Regions from separate parts of the Metabacillus sp. B2-18 genome, predicted to be linked through region 1. Evidence: riboswitches for the same ligand, from Rfam matches in the RefSeq annotation. Region 1 holds a riboswitch; each other region holds the start of a gene.

Region 1 (2,206 bases):
AGGGCTCTTGAAAAATCTGTTTCCGTTATCGATTGTAACGAAGCATGAATGTTTTTGTTATGTCTTGCTGAATGTGTTGAAAGTGCTTCAATTGCTAACATACTTTTAGAAACGACTTTTTCCTCTAACCAATGTTGGCTGCTAATATAGGTACTAACATGAACGATCTCTTTAATTTTTTCATCTGCAAATGCTAGAGCGTTTAATAGAACTGGATCTAACTGTTTCTCACTAATAGTTGTAACAGGTACATGTTGTAAGCTACAAGATGATTCTATCCATACAGACTGAGCACCACTTAATGATAGAACACTTTGTATATCAGACACGACTTCTGCTAAATTGGCAGACCAAATATCCCGGCCATTTATACAGCCTATCCCAATAAATTTTTCACTTGGAAAACCGTATTTACGTATAGAATCCATGTTTTCTTTTTTACCATGAACAAAATCTAACCCAATTCCCGCTACTGGTAATTGCGATAATCTTTCATAAGAAGTTAAAGCTTCAAAATAGGTTTGCAGCATAATTTTAGCTGCTGGAACACTCTCAGACAATTGCTTATACATTTCCTCAACAAGTCGAACCTCATCTTCTGGCAAAGATTTAGTTAATGAAGGCTCCTCTAGCTGTATCCATTCAGCACCAGCATCCACTAATTGTTGAATAACATCTGCATAAAGTGGTAGCAATTGAAAAATGAAGGTAGCACGTGATTTTTGATCATAGCCTTTTGTTAAATCTATAAACGTATAGGGACCAATTAATGTTGGTTTGGTGATAATATTAAGTTCGTTTTTTGCTTCTAAAAAATAGTCTACTATTTTATTATGAGTTAGCTTTAATCTAGTTCCTTCATACTCTGGGACAATGTAGTGGTAGTTGGTATTAAACCATTTAGTCATTTCACATGCTACAACATTTTTTGCACCACGTGCCATAGCATAATAACGGGTAAATTCCGTTTCATTTACCAATGATTGATATCGTTCAGGAACAAGACCGAACATAAACGCTAAATCTAACATGCGATCATATAAGGTAAAATCACCAACAGTTATGTAGTCAATCCCTAACTCATGTTGACGTTGAATATTTTTTAATCGCTGTTCTTTTAGATCTTTCTGAAACTGTTCCTCTGAAAGATTGCCTTTCCAAAATTTTTCTACAGTTCTTTTCCATTGACGGTTCTCACCAATATAGGGATAACCAATGACAGTACTAATTACTTCCATCTCGATAAGCCTCCTTTTTTTACATAACCCAAATAAAAAAGCTATTTCTGAATTCAGAAATAGCTTTGGACTTATCTATGCATATTTAATAAGCGTAAAAAATTTACTTTTTACGTTCTTTTCGCACAGAGCACCACCTATTTCCACGTAGGTATTTGGTGTGTACTAGAATTAGGCAGGTCTCCTGACTTTTCATCAACGCTCATCAATGCCTTCCCATTATTACAGTGGCCAATTTTGACTTGCTCCGAGTTTACAGTTGCGGGACAGTGTTGGATTCTCACCAAGCTTCCCTTTTAAGCTTATTCTCATAAGCACCTATTCATACACGTTATGTAATTAAGTTTATTATAACCTTATTATCAAGAGATTTAAATATTCAAAATATAAATATTTATTTTATTTTTCTAAAAAACTGATATTTTCCTTTTTCAGGATACTTTCTTCCTATGAATAAGACCTCTATTGCATACAATATGCAAATAGAGGCCTTATTCATAGTTAGTTATATATGTACGTTAATTTTGTCCTTTAGTATAGATCTGAAAGTTTACACCAAATTTATCTGTGACACTTCCGTAAGCTGGACTAAAGAAGGTTTCTTGCAATGGCATTGTTACAACACCATCGTTGCTTAATTCTTCAAACATCTCTCTAGAATTCTGTGGATTATCAGTTGAGATACAAATCGTCACTTGATTTCCACTTTGATGAGGTTGACCTGGAAATGTGTCTGAAAGCATAACTTCAGTTTCGCCAACCTGCATTGTTGCGTGTGAAATTCGTTTTTTAGCTTCTTCTGGTAGAGGAAACTCTGGATTTTCGGGCATTTCATCAAAAGATTGAGAAAAAAGTAGCTGTGCATTCAAAGCCTTTTGATAAAACTCAATAGCTTCAGCTGCATTTCCATTCATCACTAAATACGGAATTAACCTAACTGACATAAAAATCGCTCCCTTATTCATTAT
Region 2 (2,206 bases), 320 kb from region 1:
GAGCGTTTATGAAAACTTTCCAGTCGCAAACTTAGATCGTGATCAATTAAACAAAATCATGAGTCTAGAAAAAGAATTAAGAAGTGAAACAAATGAAAATATTGTGTTAATAGCGTATGATGAAAAAGATGAGGGAATGGAATAAATCACCACTTTAATTGTAACTTTTGTCATTTTATCCAACAATATGTTGAAATATCATTTTGGTTGCTTTAATATAATACCTATCAATTGATAACAACTTAAAATAGTAAACGCTGTAGATTAAGATGCCGCTTAAGGCTTAATAGGGAATTCGGTGTAAATCAGAAACTGTCCCCGCAACTGTAAGTGTCGACGAAATAAGCAATCCACTGTATTGAAGCTTTATTAAAAGTGATATATGGGAAGGGGCTTAAAGTAGAGTGAAACACAAGTCAGGAGACCTGTCTTAATTTATCAAGTTTCAGTTTCTTCGGGAGGTGAGAAGGTGAGACGAATGCAACCATTTTAATTTTTTGGATTGCTTTCGTATTGCCTTTTCATCCGCTCAATAAAGATATGAGCGGATTTTTTGTTCTGTCTAAATGTATAAGGTTTTATGGTTGATAGCTTAGGTATTTTCCATTGGTTTGATGATTGTTTTTATAAAAAGACATATTTCAAGAGACAACCTAATACGTTTAGATGAGTAAATTAAATAGAGTTTTAAAGATTAGGTGCACTTCAACTACTGTAGTGCTTAAAAGGGAAGTCGGTGAAAGTCCGACACGGTACCCGCCACTGTTATGGGAAGCTTTATAGCATAATGTCACTGAATGTAAACGGGAAGACGTTATAAAGCTATGAACCTAAGTCAGGAGACCTGCCTATCTTTTTATACTGATACCTACGGGCATATAGGTAGACGTGTAGTAGAAAATGCTGGTCACTTGCGCCATTTTTTAATGCACCTCTGCCTATATAGAGGTGCATTTTTATTTGAAAAATTTTAATAGATTGGAAGTGTTTAGATGACGACTTGGAATCTAACAGAAACAAAGCATCATGTACTTATTTGTAACGGAAGCAGCTGTATGAGAAAGGGTGGAGAAGAAGCAACTCAGGCAATCAGAGAAGAAATTACAAACTTAGATTTGGATGCAAGCATTCATACAACAAGAACTCGTTGTAATGGAAGATGCAAAGATGCGTGTGTAATGGTGGTCTATCCGGAGGGAGTTTGGTATAAAGCTGCAACGCCTGAATTAGCTAAAAAGATTGTTACTGAGCATCTTGTAGGTGGAAATGTGGTAGAAGACAGCGTTATTTACACATATGATAAAGATCATTTTACTGCACCTGAAAATTCAGAGTCGATTAAAGGAATAGTAAAACCGCAAAAGAGTAACGTTTAATACCGTTATACGTATTGAAAGGAGGAATTTACTTGCTAGGAAAATTACTTGTGATCGGATTTGGTCCAGGAAGCTTTGAACATATGACAAAAAGGGCTCAAGATGCGATTCAAGAAAGTGACTGTATTATTGGATACAAAACATATGTTGAATTAATTCAGGATCTTTTAACAGATCAAGAGATTATTAGTACAGGAATGTCAGAGGAAGTAAGCCGTGCCCAAGCAGCTGTGAAACTTGCCGAAGAAGGAAAAACAGTAGCTGTCATATCAAGTGGTGATGCTGGAGTGTATGGAATGGCCGGACTTGTTTATGAGGTTTTAATTGAAAAAGGCTGGTCAGAAGAAACTGGTGTGAGTGTAGAAGTCATTCCGGGTGTTTCGGCAATTAATTCATGTGCATCACTTTTAGGTGCCCCAATTATGCATGATGCATGCACAATCAGTCTCAGTGACCATTTAACTCCTTGGGAATTGATTGAAAAGCGTATTGATGCAGCTGCTCAGGCTGATTTTGTTATAACTCTTTATAATCCTAAAAGTGGTCGTCGAACAAGACAAATACAAGAAGCGCAACGGATTTTATTAAGCTATCGTTCACCATTAACACCTGTTGGACTTGTGAAAAGTGCGTATCGTGACAGACAGCATATCGTTATTACAGATCTTGAGCATATGCTCGAGTTTGATATCGGAATGCTTACAACGGTTGTGATTGGAAATTCATCGACATTTTTATATGACAATAAAATGATTACGCCAAGAGGTTATCAACGTAAGTATACGTTAAATACCACTGAGCAGAGATTAAAGCCACATGAGCGTCTTCGA
Region 3 (2,206 bases), 1.4 Mb from region 1:
ATCTATACCACATAATAAAGATAGTAAAGTACATAAAAATGAGCTATAAGGAGATACAATAATTTAATTAACTTTAACTTCTATTTAGAGTATAAAGTCTCTATGATTATATTTTCGGGAACAAGCATTACCTCAATCATAGAGAATTTATACTCTTTTTATTTAGAAGTAGGATTAACTGTAGTATAGGTCATGGAGCTTTTATATTAATATGAAAATCATTCTAAAGTCTTGTTCAATAAAATATTAAATAGAAATTACTATATTGACTTTCGTAAGGTTTAACTCTATATTGGTAGTAATTTCACTTAGCAAGCCATGTCTTATATTAAAGTCGAGAATCGGGACAAAAACTTTTGCTAATTTAATATAAAAAGTTATAAAAAACTTTATATTCTTTGGAAATAGGTGCTAGTAAAGTAGTAATTTTGCTTTATAAGCTTAAAAGGGAAGTCGGTTAGATGCCGACACGGACCCGCCACTGTATTGGGTTTCACACTAAATGTGAAATAACGTTCTACATAAACCACTGGGTGTTCACCTGGGAAGGTTTGATCGTTATGCCCTAAGTCAGGAGACCTGCCTATTTTTACATCGCCGATAGACCTACGGGAATTCTAGGGAGGTGGTTAGGGTGCTCATAGATTGATAACCTATTTTCATAAACATTTTGTTATGGAGATTTTTCTGTATTTTTCTGTGTTTAATAACAAGCATTTCTGACCGCTTAAGCTGGTTGGAGATGCTTTTTTTATTTATATATACAAAATGGAGGTTTTAAATTTATTATGGTAAAAAATATTCAACGAAAGCAGACTATCCTATTTTTGATCGTAATTGGTAGTTTACTACTTTTATTGTCAGGTTGTTCTGATGAGAAAAAGACAGCAACATCAAACTCGGATTTAGCTTCTGAAAAGCATGTAACTCTTGCTTTTCCATGGAGTCCTCAAAGTCTTGATCCACATGGTATTGATAGCTGGGAGGTAATGCGTTCAGGTACAGCAGAAACATTAGTTAAGTTAGATGAGGAACTACAAACTACACCTTGGCTTGCAAAAGAGTGGAAGCAAGAAAATGACACAACATGGGTATTTACGCTAGAAGAAAATGTAACCTTTCATAATGGCGAGAAAATGGATGCAGCGAGTGTAAAAGACTCTTTGCTTCGTTCGATCGAGAAGGATCAAAAGGTAAAAGATTTGCTTCAAGTTGAATCAATAGAGGTTGTTTCTGATCTAGAACTAAAGATTATAACAAAACAACCAAATGCTGCGTTGGTCTCTCATTTGGCAGATCCTTCAACGATTATTGTTGATGTGGCAACGCTTGATAAAGAGGATAGCTACCCTGCACTAACAGGAGCATTCTCAATTAAACAATTTAATAAAGATGAATCTCTTATTGTTGAGAAATATGAAGATTATTGGGGAGAGAAAGCGTTACTGTCTGAAGTAATCATTAGTTTTATTCCAGATGGAAATTCTCGATTAATGGCTCTTCAATCAGGAGATGTTGATGGTGCAACAGATATCCCTGTTGATAACATGAAAGTGTTGGATAAAGATAAGAGATTTGAGGTTTCCACTGCACCATCACTACGCACACACATGTTGATGTTTAATATGAATTCTCCAATGTTTCAGGATGTAACACTACGAAAAGTGGTTGATTTATCAATTCCACGTGAAGAAATTGTTCATTCCATTATGTTAGAGGCTGGAACTGAAGCGAAAAGTCCATTTCCAGAAGTATTATCATTTGGTCAAGTTGAGAAGCAAGCTTCATCAGAATCGATTGATCAATTATTAGAGCAAGATGGCTGGAAGAAAAATAGTGATGGTATGTGGGAAAAGCAAGGAAGTATTTTTGAAGTTACCATGTTAACCTTTCCACAACGACCGGAATTAACTGTTATGGCAGAAGCGATTCAAGCTGAATTACTAAACGAAGGGATAAAAGTGAATATTCGTCAAGTGGAGAATATTGATGAGGCTTTAGTGAATGAAGATTGGGATTTATCAATGTACAGTATGTTAACTGCTCATACTGGGGACCCACAATACTTTTTAAATATTTTCTATCAATCTGCTAGTGAGTCAAATGTGAGTCACTATGAATCATCTACAGTAGATCGTATGATTGATGAATTAAACCAAACGAGTGATACAACTAAGCGTAATGAACTGGCTATCGAAGTTCAGGA
Region 4 (2,206 bases), 1.9 Mb from region 1:
TTTGAATCCACGGATATCACTACCACGGCTTCGAATTTTCCCAAGATATGCACCAACACCTCCACCAGATTTTGAAAGATTGGCAATATCAGTGTTACTATCAAAAATTCCTTGTAAACTATCATCGATTGTATCAATAAAACAACTCGATAATTGACCAACAGGTTTTCCTGCATTTGATAAAGTAGGTGTTGCAACGGTCATATAAAGGTTGCTCATTGCCCAATACGCTTGTTTTACAAGCTCAAGACGATGATCTTTGTTTTCATTTGCCATTAATGTCATTGCAATAATGACAAAACGCTCTTGAGGCAGTTCATATGTTTGTTTACTAAAGTCACGTGTTAAATAACGGTCTGCTAATGTTCTTAGTCCAATATATGTAAAGAGGTTGTCATTTTCCGGCTTAATAAAGGAACCAATTTGTGAAAGTTCACTTTGAGAATATTGGTCAAGAAGCTTTGAGCTGTAAAGTCCCTTTGAGACGAGAGTGTTTACTAAATCATAAAAATCTCCATATTTTTGCTTTTTGTCATAACCTCTGTTTTCTGCAGCTTCTTTATACAATTTTGATAAGTAGATTTGCGCACAAAAATATGTCCATTCCGGCTCTTGTTCATTTATATTTGATAATCCTTCTAGAATGAGTAAATTAGTAAGTTGATCCGTAGTATAAGACTCTCTTTGTACGATCGTGTTTTGGATTCGTGTTAAGTAGTCATCTATATGTAGAGAAGGGAAGTTTTGATGAATGCTTTCAATGTATGAAGTTAATTTAGATATGTCAAATGCTTCCTGGTTGTTTTTGTTGTTATAAATAATAGGGGATGTTGCGATGCTCATAAATATTCCTCCATCTGTTGAATTAGTAACTCAGGGGGAGAGATAAAACGACAGAGGAGAGTTCAAGGCAAAAAAAGCTTGAATGATCAGCTATCGTCTCACCTTCTCAGTCCCCGAAGAAATTGAAACTTCCACAAGATGCAGGTAGGTCTCCTGACTTATGCTCGTCCTACTATGAGTCCTTCCCATACCTAATATGTACAGTGGATTTCTCAATTCGTCACATTTACAGTTGCGGGGACAGTTCTGGAATTGCACCAGATTCCCTTTTCAGCCTTAATTGGCACCTGAATCTCGTAAAATACAATATATAGTTTTTTGTTTTGGTTAATAAATCAATATATAGTTATAATTAGATATATTTCCATGATATAGCACATATACAAAATAATCAACCAATTGTTTTCGTTTGTCGAAAATTATCTAGATTGATAGAAACTTGTAAAGGAAAGAGGGCTGTCAAAATAAATGACAGCCCCTTTCTTTATACACGTTTACTTAAAAATCCATATATAACTGTGAATATTGGTGATAGGTATAAAAAGAACGCAAATGGTAAAAACGCTAAAACGGGTACACCAAGTGTTTGAGCGAAGAAAGCTCCGCTAACTCCCCATGGAATTAAGGGATTAAGTAATGTTCCGGCATCTTCAAGTGTTCGTGATAAATATTTGCGATCTAGCTTGATTTTATCGTAAAGACCTTTAAACGTTTGACCTGGGATAAGAATTGATAAGTATTGTTCACCGGTTAATAGGTTTACGCCAAACGATGAAGCGGCAGTTGATAGTATAAGCTGTCCCTTTGACTGTATACGTTCAATTAATCCATTTAATAGTGTAGGGATAATGCTTAATGTATTAAGTAATCCACCAAAGGCAAAGGCAATTAAGATAAGTGAGATGGACCACATCATTGATTGTAGGCCGCCACGGTTTAGCATATTACTAACCTGTTCATTTTCTATAGAATAAGAAGTTCCATTTTGTAAAACTGTTAGAAATTCATTCAGCATTAACCCTTGAAAAACGATGGCTGTTATTCCTGCTGTTATAATACCAATCACTAAAGATGGGATAACCGCGACTCTTTTTATAGCCAGAATAATAACTATAAGAGGTGAAAACAATGTGATAAAGCTAATGTTAACTTGAGATTCAATAATAGAAATCATGTTTTTCATGTCATCGATTGACGTAAAGTCAATAGGAGTAATTCGACCTAAAATAAAAAAGATCAGGGCTGCAATTAAAATGCTTGGTAAAGTAGTGAATGTCATATGTTTAATATGAGTAAACAAATCTACAGATGAAACACCAGAAGCGAAGTTTGTTGTATCGGACATTGGAGACATTTTATCACC

What was found. Region 1 has a riboswitch for cobalamin ahead of metE (5-methyltetrahydropteroyltriglutamate--homocysteine S-methyltransferase). Riboswitches for the same ligand answer to the same signal wherever they lie in the genome.
Region 2: another riboswitch for cobalamin. It lies ahead of LPC09_RS11440 ((2Fe-2S) ferredoxin domain-containing protein); the one in region 1 lies ahead of metE (5-methyltetrahydropteroyltriglutamate--homocysteine S-methyltransferase).
Region 3: another riboswitch for cobalamin. It lies ahead of LPC09_RS05880 (ABC transporter substrate-binding protein); the one in region 1 lies ahead of metE (5-methyltetrahydropteroyltriglutamate--homocysteine S-methyltransferase).
Region 4: another riboswitch for cobalamin. It lies ahead of LPC09_RS03625 (ribonucleoside-diphosphate reductase subunit alpha); the one in region 1 lies ahead of metE (5-methyltetrahydropteroyltriglutamate--homocysteine S-methyltransferase).

The regions. Positions count from the first base shown of each region.
Region 1 covers NZ_CP088245.1:2,584,743-2,586,948, forward strand. The annotation lists gene metE (5-methyltetrahydropteroyltriglutamate--homocysteine S-methyltransferase) at 1-1,238, opposite strand, end outside; cobalamin riboswitch at 1,396-1,575, opposite strand; gene LPC09_RS12950 (VOC family protein) at 1,757-2,182, opposite strand.
Region 2 covers NZ_CP088245.1:2,268,991-2,271,196, forward strand. The annotation lists gene LPC09_RS11435 (hypothetical protein) at 1-145, shown strand, start outside; cobalamin riboswitch at 251-447, shown strand; cobalamin riboswitch at 680-866, shown strand; gene LPC09_RS11440 ((2Fe-2S) ferredoxin domain-containing protein) at 993-1,376, shown strand; gene cobJ (precorrin-3B C(17)-methyltransferase) at 1,409-2,206, shown strand, end outside.
Region 3 covers NZ_CP088245.1:1,148,040-1,150,245, forward strand. The annotation lists gene LPC09_RS05875 (APC family permease) at 1-49, shown strand, start outside; cobalamin riboswitch at 390-601, shown strand; gene LPC09_RS05880 (ABC transporter substrate-binding protein) at 789-2,206, shown strand, end outside.
Region 4 covers NZ_CP088245.1:693,472-695,677, forward strand. The annotation lists gene LPC09_RS03625 (ribonucleoside-diphosphate reductase subunit alpha) at 1-843, opposite strand, end outside; cobalamin riboswitch at 970-1,149, opposite strand; gene nhaC (Na+/H+ antiporter NhaC) at 1,328-2,206, opposite strand, start outside.